Regions from separate parts of the Aquabacter albus genome, predicted to be linked through region 2. Evidence: predicted binding sites of a transcription regulator. Region 2 holds the regulator's gene; the other holds the start of a gene.
The links. Region 2 encodes PhoB, which activates phosphate uptake and scavenging genes when phosphate is short. Its sites were predicted from a motif close to TGTCATNNANCTGTCAT; they were not measured.
Positions count from the first base shown of each region.

Region 1 (4,758 bases), on a different contig from region 2:
GGGTCGTCATAAAGGGTGTCGGAGAGCAGCACTTCCGCCGGATCGATGCGGGCGAGGTCCGCCGCAAGGTTCGCGCGGCTGGAGGCCGCCACCCGGAATGCACCGGTGGAGACATCGGCGAAGGCGAGACCGTACGCATGGGCCTCCTCCCCTGCCCGCACCCGCGCCACCGCGAGGAGCACGTTCTCGCGCCGGGCATCCAGCAGCGCGTCCTCGGTGATGGTGCCGGGGGTGACGAGGCGGGTGACGTCTCGGCGCACCACGCTCTTGGAGCCGCGCTTGCGCGCCTCCGCCGGGTCCTCCAGCTGCTCGCAGACCGCGACGCGGAAGCCCAGCGCGATGAGCTTGTGGAGATATTCCTCGGCGCGGGAGACCGGCACCCCGCACATGGGGATGTCCTCCCCCAGATGCTTGCCGCGCTTGGTGAGCACGATGCCCAGCGCCTGCGCCGCCTTCTCCGCATCCTCGAAGAACAGCTCGTAGAAATCCCCCATGCGGTAGAACAGCAGGCAATCGGGGTTGGCCGCCTTGATCTCCACATACTGGGCCATGACCGGGGTGACGTAGCCTTCGTCCCGCTTGGCCTGCGGCGGCTCGGCCGGAGCGGGCTCGGCCGGGCGGATGTCGGCCGGCGTCCAGGCGGCCTCCTCGACGGGCGGATCCTTCGGGGCGGGGTTCTGGGCTGCGTCCTCGGTCATGGCCGCACGCTAGTTGGCGGCGCGGCGGGAGGGAAGCGATGCCCGCGCGCCATCCCCGGTCTCGTGAAGTTTCCTCCCCGGCACGTTGCCCCCTCCCCCCTTGAGGGGGAGAGCTGGGGTGGGGGTACGGCGCCGCTAGAACTGCCGCCGCCGGCGCAGACGGGGAGATACCCCCTCCTTGCTCTCCCCCTTAAGGGGATCGTTGCAATACTCGCCCAAGGACGCGGATGGCTGAGTTTTCCGCCTCTCCCCGAGGGGGAGAGGTCGACGCCGTAGGCGGCGGGTGAGGGGGCTCCGGCGGTTCAGGATTGGAGAGAGTGGTGCCCCCTCACCCCAACCCTCTCCCCCGCGGGGAGAGGGGGCACGGCGCCGGCCTCCCGAGGAATATTGCAACGGTCCCTCAAGGGGGGTGAAATCCGCGAGGACATGCCCCCAAAAGCAAACAGCCCCTCCGAAGAGGGGCCGTTGTTTCGTCTGCGACCGGCTGGGCCTGACGGCCCGTCCTCACATGAACTGGCGCAGCAGGATGTAGATGCCGCCGGAGAGCAGGATGGCCACCGGAAGCGTCAGCACCCAGGCCATGGCGAGGTTGCGGATGGTGGACATCTGCAGCCCGGACTTGTTGGCCGCCATGGTGCCGGCGACGCCGGAGGAGAGCACGTGGGTGGTAGACACCGGCAGGCCGTAATGGTCCGCCGCGAAGATGGTGCCCATGGCCACGAGCTCGGCCGCGCCGCCCTGGGCGTAGGTGAGGTGGGTCTTGCCGATCTTCTCGCCCACCGTGACCACGATGCGCTTCCAGCCCACCATGGTTCCGAGGCCGAGCGCGATGGCGACCGCCACCTTGACCCAGAGCGGGATGAACTTCGTCGCCTCGTCCAGCGAGCGCTTGAAGGCGGCGAGATTTTCCTTGGTCTCCGCGTCGAAGGCGGGCTCGCCCGTCTTGGTCATGAAGCGGATGGTCTCGGAGGCCAGATACATGTCGTTGCGCATGTTCGGCACCGAGGCGGCAGGCACCTGGGCGAGGGTGGAAGTGGTGGCCACCATGGCCCCCATTTCACGGGCGATCTGCGCCAGGGCCGGCACGGTGTCCGGCTTCAGCTCGCGGTCGCGCACATAAGCGGTGAGGATCGCCCGGGGATCGCCGGTCACCGATCCAGGCGCGCCGTTCTTGGTCAGGGAGGCGGCCGTGGCGGCGGTGAGCGCGCGGAACTGGGCGACGTCGGCCGGGTCCACCGCGCGGTTCAGCGCATAGGCGGTGGGCACGATGCCGATGAGGATGAGCATGATGAGGCCCATGCCCTTCTGCCCGTCATTGGATCCGTGGGCGAAGGACACGCCGGTGCAGGTGAGCACCAGGAGGCTGCGAATCCACCACGGCGGGGCCTTGCCTTCCTTCGGCTCCTTGTAGAGCGCGGGGTTCTTCACCAGGGCCTTCAGCGTGAGCAGAAGCAGGCCGGCGGCGAGGAAGCCGACGACGGGCGAGAGCAGGAGCGAGTAGCCGATATTGGCCGCCTGGCTCCAGTCCACGCCCGAGGTGCCGCTATGGCCCTGGTAGATCTGGTTGGCGATGCCCACGCCCATGATAGAGCCGATGAGCGTGTGGGAGGAGGAGGCCGGCAGGCCCAGATACCAGGTGCCGAGGTTCCAGATGATGGCGGCCACGAGGAGCGCGAACACCATGGCCATGCCGGCGCCCGAGCCCACGTTCAGGATCAGCTCCACCGGGAGGAGCTGGATGATGCCGAACGCCACCGCGCCCGAGGACACCAGCACGCCGAGGAAGTTCCAGCAGCCCGACCAGACCACCGCGAAATTCGCCGGGAGCGAATTCGTGTAGATCACGGTCGCCACCGCATTGGCGGTGTCGTGGAAGCCGTTCACGAACTCAAAGCCGAGCGCGATCATGAGCGCCAGCAGGAGCAGGATGAAGGGGATGATGGCGAGCGAGCCGGGTTCGGCCGCCTGCACATCGGTCCAGATGGACCAGGCCACATACATCAGGCCGCCCAGGAGGACGGCGAAGAACAGGAAGGTCTGCATCATGCCCGGCGGCTTGTCGGGAATGACGCTCGAGGACGGTTTATGCTTGTGATGGTGGTGGCCCGTTGCCGGACTGGCCGCCTCGCTCATGGTCGTCCCCTATGCGCCTTTGGACATGAGGCCGCCTGGATGCGCCATGTCGATGACGCACGCATGACGGTACTCGCATGACGTTGGGGTAGAGGGACGTAAGCCGGCCTATTCCGCCCCCAGCCGCCGGCAGAGCAGATCGAGCTGGTCGAGGTCGGAATAGCGGATGCGCAATTCGCCCGCCTCCCCCTTCGACTGGAGCGAGACGGCGAGGCCCAGCACGTCCGACAGGCGCTTCTCCAGGGCTCTGGTGTCGGCGTCCTTGGGGGCGGCGACGCGGTTGGCGATGGCGGTCTTCGCCTTGCCGAGATTTTCCACGTCGCGGACGGTGAGGCCCTTCTCCATGATCTGCCGGGCAAGCTTCTCGGGATCGTCGTGGGACAGAAGCGCCCGGGCGGCGCCGGGGCTAATGCGACCGTCGGCGAGATAGACCTTCACCCCTTCCGGCAGCTTCAGCAGGCGCAAAGTATTGGCGATGTGGGGCCGGCTCTTGCCGATCACCTTGGCAAGGTCGGCTTGGGTATAGTCGAACTGCGCCATCAGGGCCTCGTAGCCCTGGGCCTCTTCCAGCGCGTTGAGGTCGGCACGCTGGACGTTCTCGATGATGGCGACTTCCAGCGCCTCGCGCTCGTTGAGCTCCACCACCACCACGGGCACGTCGTGGAGCCCGGCCTTCTGCGCCGCGCGCCAGCGGCGCTCGCCGGCGACGATCTCATAGCGGTCATGCCCCAGCGGGCGCACCACGATGGGCTGGATGATGCCCTTTTCGCGGATCGAGGCGGCAAGCTCCTCCAGCCCGTCCTCGCGGAAGCTGCGGCGGGGGTTGCGCGGGCTCGGGCGCACGAATTCGATGGGCACGGCCGAGCCGGCCCGGCCCTTCTGATTGGGCGCGGGCCGCGTCTCTTCCGGCCCCATCTCCCCGATCAGCGCCGCCAGCCCCCGCCCGAGCCGCGAACGGCCTTCCTCCGCCATGATGCGTCGTTCCTTATCTTAACGTTGGGGGCCTGCCCCTCTGATTTCGTCATCCGGGGATCCACGGGGCTCCGCCGGGGTGATACCAGCGGCGAGGCGTGGATGCCCGGATCAAGTCCAGGCATGACGTGCGTTTATGCTGCCGCGTGCCGCTTAAGCCGCCACCGCCCGCGCCGCGCGCTCGCGCTGGATGACTTCCGAGGCGAGGCGCAGATAGGCCTGGGAGCCGGCGCATTTCAGGTCATAGAGCAGCACCGGCTTGCCATAGGACGGGGCTTCCGAGACCCGCACATTGCGGGGGATCACCGTGTCATAGACCTTCTCGCCCATGAAGCTGCGCACATCCTGCATCACCTGGTCGGAGAGGTTGTTGCGGTTGTCGTACATGGTGAGGACGATGCCGTGGATGGTGAGCTCCGGGTTCAGCGCGCCGCGCACCTGCTCCACCGTCTTCAGGAGCTGGGACAAGCCCTCCAGCGCGAAGAACTCGCACTGCAGCGGCACCAGGATGGCGTTCGCCGCCGCCATGGCGTTCACCGTGATGAGCGACAAAGAGGGCGGGCAGTCGATGAGCACATAGGTGAAGGGCGGCGCGTCCGGGTCCGCGGCCAGGGCCCTGAGCGCATGGCGCAGGCGGAAGGCGCGGTCGCGCTCATTGGCGATCTCCAGCTCCAGGCCCGAGAGGTCCAGGGTGGAGGGCGCCACATAGAGCGCGGGCACGCCGCTCTCCTGCACCGCCTGCGAAAGGGTCGCCTCGCCGGTCAGCACGTCATAGGTGGAGACCTTGCGGCGCGAGCGCTCGATGCCGAGGCCCGTGGAGGCGTTGCCCTGGGGGTCGAGGTCGACCACCAGCACAGTCTCCCCGATGGCGGCGAGCGCGGTGCCGAGATTGATGGCCGTGGTGGTCTTGCCCACCCCGCCCTTCTGGTTGGCGAGCGCAAGGATGCGCGGCGTG
Region 1 covers NZ_JBDZDT010000004.1:106,564-111,321, reverse strand. Annotated here, with positions in the region: gene mutS (DNA mismatch repair protein MutS) at 1-698, opposite strand, end outside; gene ABLE91_RS10240 (inorganic phosphate transporter) at 1,203-2,744, opposite strand; gene ABLE91_RS10235 (ParB/RepB/Spo0J family partition protein) at 2,940-3,803, opposite strand; gene ABLE91_RS10230 (ParA family protein) at 3,957-4,758, opposite strand, start outside.
Region 1: the regulator PhoB is predicted to act here: its motif matches at 2,884-2,900, upstream of ABLE91_RS10240 (inorganic phosphate transporter).

Region 2 (4,758 bases):
CAGTATGCCGGAAGCCCGTTCGACGACTGGGTTGCTCTTGCCTGGGCCGGCGCGCTGCTGATCACGGTCGGCGTGTTGCTCCTGAATATCGTGTCCCGGCTGGTTCTGGCTCGGACGAAGTGAGCGGGGCGGCCCGACGGGCCGCACCGGACCCAACAAGATCACGACGGGGCCGCCCGACGGCCCCGCAGACCAGAGATCGAAGAGGCCGAACATGACTTCTGCAGTGGATCCGACCTTCAACATCGCGTCGTCTGTCGCCGCCAAGCCCGACGCCGTGCAGGCACCCACCAAGATCAAGGTGGACAACCTCAATTTCTATTACGGGCAGAACCATGCCCTGAAGAACATCAATTTCGAGATCCCCGAGAAGCGCGTCACCGCGATGATCGGCCCCTCGGGTTGCGGCAAGTCCACGCTGCTGCGCATCTTCAACCGCATGTACGACCTCTATCCCGGCCAGCGGGCCGAGGGGCAGGTGCTGTTCGACGGCGTCAACATCGTCGGCAAGGAGCTGGACCCCACCATCGTGCGCACCCGCATCGGCATGGTGTTCCAGAAGCCCACCCCGTTCCCCATGTCCATCTATGACAACATCGCCTTCGGCGTGCGCCTGCACGAGAACCTGAACAAGGCGAAAATGGACGAGCGTGTGGAAAGCTGCCTGCGCAAGGCGGCGATCTGGGAAGAGACCAAGGATCGCCTCCACACCTCCGCACTCGGCATGTCGGGCGGCCAGCAGCAGCGCCTGTGCATCGCCCGCACCATTGCGGTGCAGCCGGAAGTGATCCTTTTGGACGAGCCCACCTCCGCGCTCGACCCCATCTCCACCTCGAAGATCGAGGACCTGATCGACGAGCTGAAGCAGGACTTCACCATCGTCATCGTGACCCACAATATGCAGCAGGCGGCGCGTTGCGCCGACATCACCGCCTTCTTCTATCTGGGCGAACTGGTCGAGGTGGCGCCTTCGGACGTAATCTTTACCAATCCCAAGCAGATCAAGACCCGCGACTACATCACCGGCCGCTTCGGCTGATCGCAAAGGATCCGCGGACATGTCCGAGCATACCGTTACGGCGTTCGACGCCGAGCTGAAGGAAATCGGCCGCAAGGTGGTCGAGATGGGCGGCCAGGCCGAGCGCCTCGTCATTGATGCGGTGAACGCCCTCATGCGCCGCGACGCGGCCCTCGCCCAGCGGGTGATCCTGCTGGACACCAGCGTGGACAACATCCAGCGCGAGATCGAGGAAAAGGCGATTGTCGTCATCGCCAAGCGCCAGCCGGTGGCCTCCGACCTGCGCGAGCTGGTGGCGGCCATCCGCATCGCCAGCGATCTGGAGCGCATCGGCGATCTTGCCAAGAATGTGGGCAAGCGCGTGCTCGCCATCGAAGGCGAATACCACCCGCAGAAGCTGGTGCGCGGCGTGGAGCACATGTCCGACCTGGTGCTCGAGCAGCTGAAGGAAGTTCTCGACGCCTATGCCGGCAAGGACCAGGTCCGGGCCATCGAGGTGTGGCGCCGCGACAGCGGCATCGACACCATGTACACGTCGCTGTTCCGCGAGCTCCTCACCTATATGATGGAAGATCCACGGAACATCTCGGTGTGCACGCACCTCCTGTTCTGCGCCAAGAACATCGAGCGCATCGGCGATCACGCCACCAATATCGCCGAGACCGTCCACTACATGGTCTCCGGCCAGGTGCTGTCCGACGAGCGGCCGAAGGCGGACATCTCCAGCGAGACGTCCGTGCCGTTCACGGGACACGTGCAAGGGTAGTGGCTAAGACATTGGGCAGGGGTGATGGGCAGTGCCGGCACGTATCCTGATCATCGAGGATGAGGAGGCCTTGAGCCTCCTTCTCCGTTACAATCTGGAATCCGAGGGCTATGCGGTCGATGCGGTGATCCGCGGCGACGAGGCCGAGACACGGCTGCGCGAAAGCGTGCCCGACCTCGTCATCCTCGACTGGATGCTGCCGGGCCTGTCGGGCATCGAGCTGTGCCGCCGGTTGCGCACGCGCCCCGAGACCGAGCGCCTCCCCGTCATCATGCTCACCGCCCGCGGCGATGAGACCGAGCGGGTGCGCGGCCTTGCCACCGGCGCCGACGATTATGTGGTGAAGCCCTTCTCGGTGCCCGAGCTGCTGGCCCGGGTGCGCGCGCTGCTCCGGCGCGCCAAGCCCGAGCATGTGGCCACCCTGCTGCGGGCGGGCGACATCGAGCTCGACCGGGAGACCCACCGGGTGCACCGGGCCGGCCGCGAGGTGCATCTCGGCCCGACCGAGTTCCGGCTTCTCGAATTCCTCATGCAGAGCCCGGGCCGTGTCTTCTCTCGCGAGCAATTGCTGGACGGGGTCTGGGGGCAGGACGTCTATATCGACGAGCGCACCGTGGACGTGCATGTGGGCCGCCTGCGCAAGGCCATCAATCGCGGCCGGCAGATGGATCCCATCCGCACCGTGCGTGGGGCGGGCTATTCCTTCAACGAAATGTTCGCCCGCGCGCATTGAGCGCGGGCTCCGGCCGTTCCCGGCGCCGGCGCCGGCGTGAGCGCGCCCACCGGCCCGAGAGAGACGTGCCCGAGATCTCTGCGGTGACACCACACCAAGATCCGGGCGGCCGTGGCGCGAACCTGCCGGCTGTCCCTTCGGCTGAAGACTTGGAGCGCGGTCACGTCTGACGGCCGCGGAATGCTGTCATCAGAAGCGTGATTGTTCTTGGCTGGAGGCAAGGTCACTACCTGTGGGATCGCAATGCTATTCCGACAAGTGGATTTGACCCCATGCCGGCGGGCCTTTGAGGGCGTTCGCCTGCTACTGCGATGAGGCTGGATAAAGCCCAGCCCGGTCCGCAGTGCGGACCGGGCCGAGGATACTCATACTCACCCATGGCACCGGCCGGCACCTTGATGCTGCCCGTTCCGGAACCGCCAGGGCCACCCGGAGGTGGCCTGAGGCCGTGCGATCAGGCGGCGCGGATGCGCAGGACGAAGCTGTCCGTGGCCTGGCGCAGATCGGCGGAGGTGCGGGACAGTTCGGAGGACGCCTCCAGCACCTGGGTTGCCGCAGACCCCGTCTCCACCGCCGTCAGCGCCACCTGCTCGATATTGCTGTTGGCGTTGCGCGCCCCGTCGGAGGCGCGCGAGATGGAATGGGCGATCTCCTGTGTCGCCGCTGCCTGCTGGGTCACTGCGGACGCGATGGTGGTGGAGATGTGGCTGATCGCGCCGATGGTCTTGGCAATGTCGGCAATGGACTTGGCCGCATTGTCGGTGGCGTGCTGGACGGTGGAGATCTGCGCCTCGATCTCGGCCGTCGCCTTCGTCGTCTGGTCGGCGAGGCTCTTCACCTCGCTCGCCACCACGGCGAAGCCCCGGCCCGCCTCGCCCGCCCGCGCCGCCTCGATGGTGGCGTTGAGGGCGAGCAGGTTCGTCTGTCCGGCAATGTTGGTGATGAGGCTCAGAATGTCCCCGATGCGCCGCGCGGCATCGAGCAGCGCCGAGATCTTGCTCGCCGCGTCATTGGCTTCCTGAACCGCCGTGCCGGTGATGCGCGTGGATTCCGTCACCCGGGCGCCGATCTCCTCCACGGAGGCGGACAGCTCCTCCGCGGCGGCCGCCACCGTCTCCACCATGGTGGAGGCGATCTGAGCGGCCTGGGAGGCCTGGTCGGAGCGGCTCGAGGTGGATTCGGCCATGCCCGCCATGGCGCGGGCGGAGGCCTGGAGCTCCTCCGAGGTGGTGGAGACGGCGCCGGCGATGCGGCCGACCGCGCGGTCGAGCTCCTCGGCCACCTCCTGGAAGGCCTTGCGCCGGTCGGCTTCCGCCTGCTCGCGCAACTCCACCTGGTCGTGCTGAAGGCGGACCATCTCCATGGAATTGTTCCGCAGGATCTCGACGGCCCTGCCGATCTCACCGATCTCGTCGCGCCGCTCCGTGCCCGGGATGGTGACGTCGAAGACGCCGGCGGCAATTTTCTCGATCCCCTCCGACATCTGGCGGATGGGCTCGATGACGCGGCGGGTGATGAGGGTGCCGAAGCCGACCACCAGGACAAGGATGAGAAGGCAGGCGGCCGACGCGCCGATGAAGGCGATCCTGGCGTTGGAGATTTTCGTGTCCGCAAGCTGTTCGGCGCCGGCCAGCGCGGCGTCGCGCGGGGCCAGGGCTGCCACCAGCGCCGGGCGGACCGTGTTGCGCCATGCCTCGATGGAGACCTGGGTGTCCCTGCCGGCGACGGCTTCCTGGAAGGTATCCAGGATGAGCTTGCCGAGGACCTGCATGAACTCTTTGTCCGCCTTCTCCACGGCTGCCGTGATGCCGGGCACGTCGTCGAGGTCGTGGGCGGCATGCTGCACCAGGGACCAGAGCGTCGTTATCTGCCCGGTATAGGAATAGAATTGCTGGATCTGGGCCGGCGTCAGGGTGGTCCTGTTTCCGAGATAGCTGGTGAGCATGGTGGAGCGGCGGCCACCAATGTCGCGCAGCATGAGGGAGTAGCGGGCCATGCCCGCGAGGCTGCCGATTTCCCCGTCCTTGTCGTTGATGCGCAGTTCGAGGTCGTCGGACAGCCGGCTGATATTGCCGAGATTGGCCGTCACGTCGGACACGTAGCGGGCTTGAGCCTGCGGGTCGCGCCCGTTCGCCGGCTTGGCGACTTCGCTTTCAACCAGCGCGCGGGCGGTGCGCGCGGAAGCGAGGATCTTGGTGAGCGGGGTTTCGATCGCCGCCTTGTCGGCGGGCGCCAGGGCGG
Region 2 covers NZ_JBDZDT010000003.1:260,654-265,411, reverse strand. Annotated here, with positions in the region: gene pstA (phosphate ABC transporter permease PstA) at 1-123, shown strand, start outside; gene pstB (phosphate ABC transporter ATP-binding protein PstB) at 215-1,039, shown strand; gene phoU (phosphate signaling complex protein PhoU) at 1,059-1,784, shown strand; gene phoB (phosphate regulon transcriptional regulator PhoB) at 1,816-2,517, shown strand; gene ABLE91_RS07700 (methyl-accepting chemotaxis protein) at 2,972-4,758, opposite strand, start outside.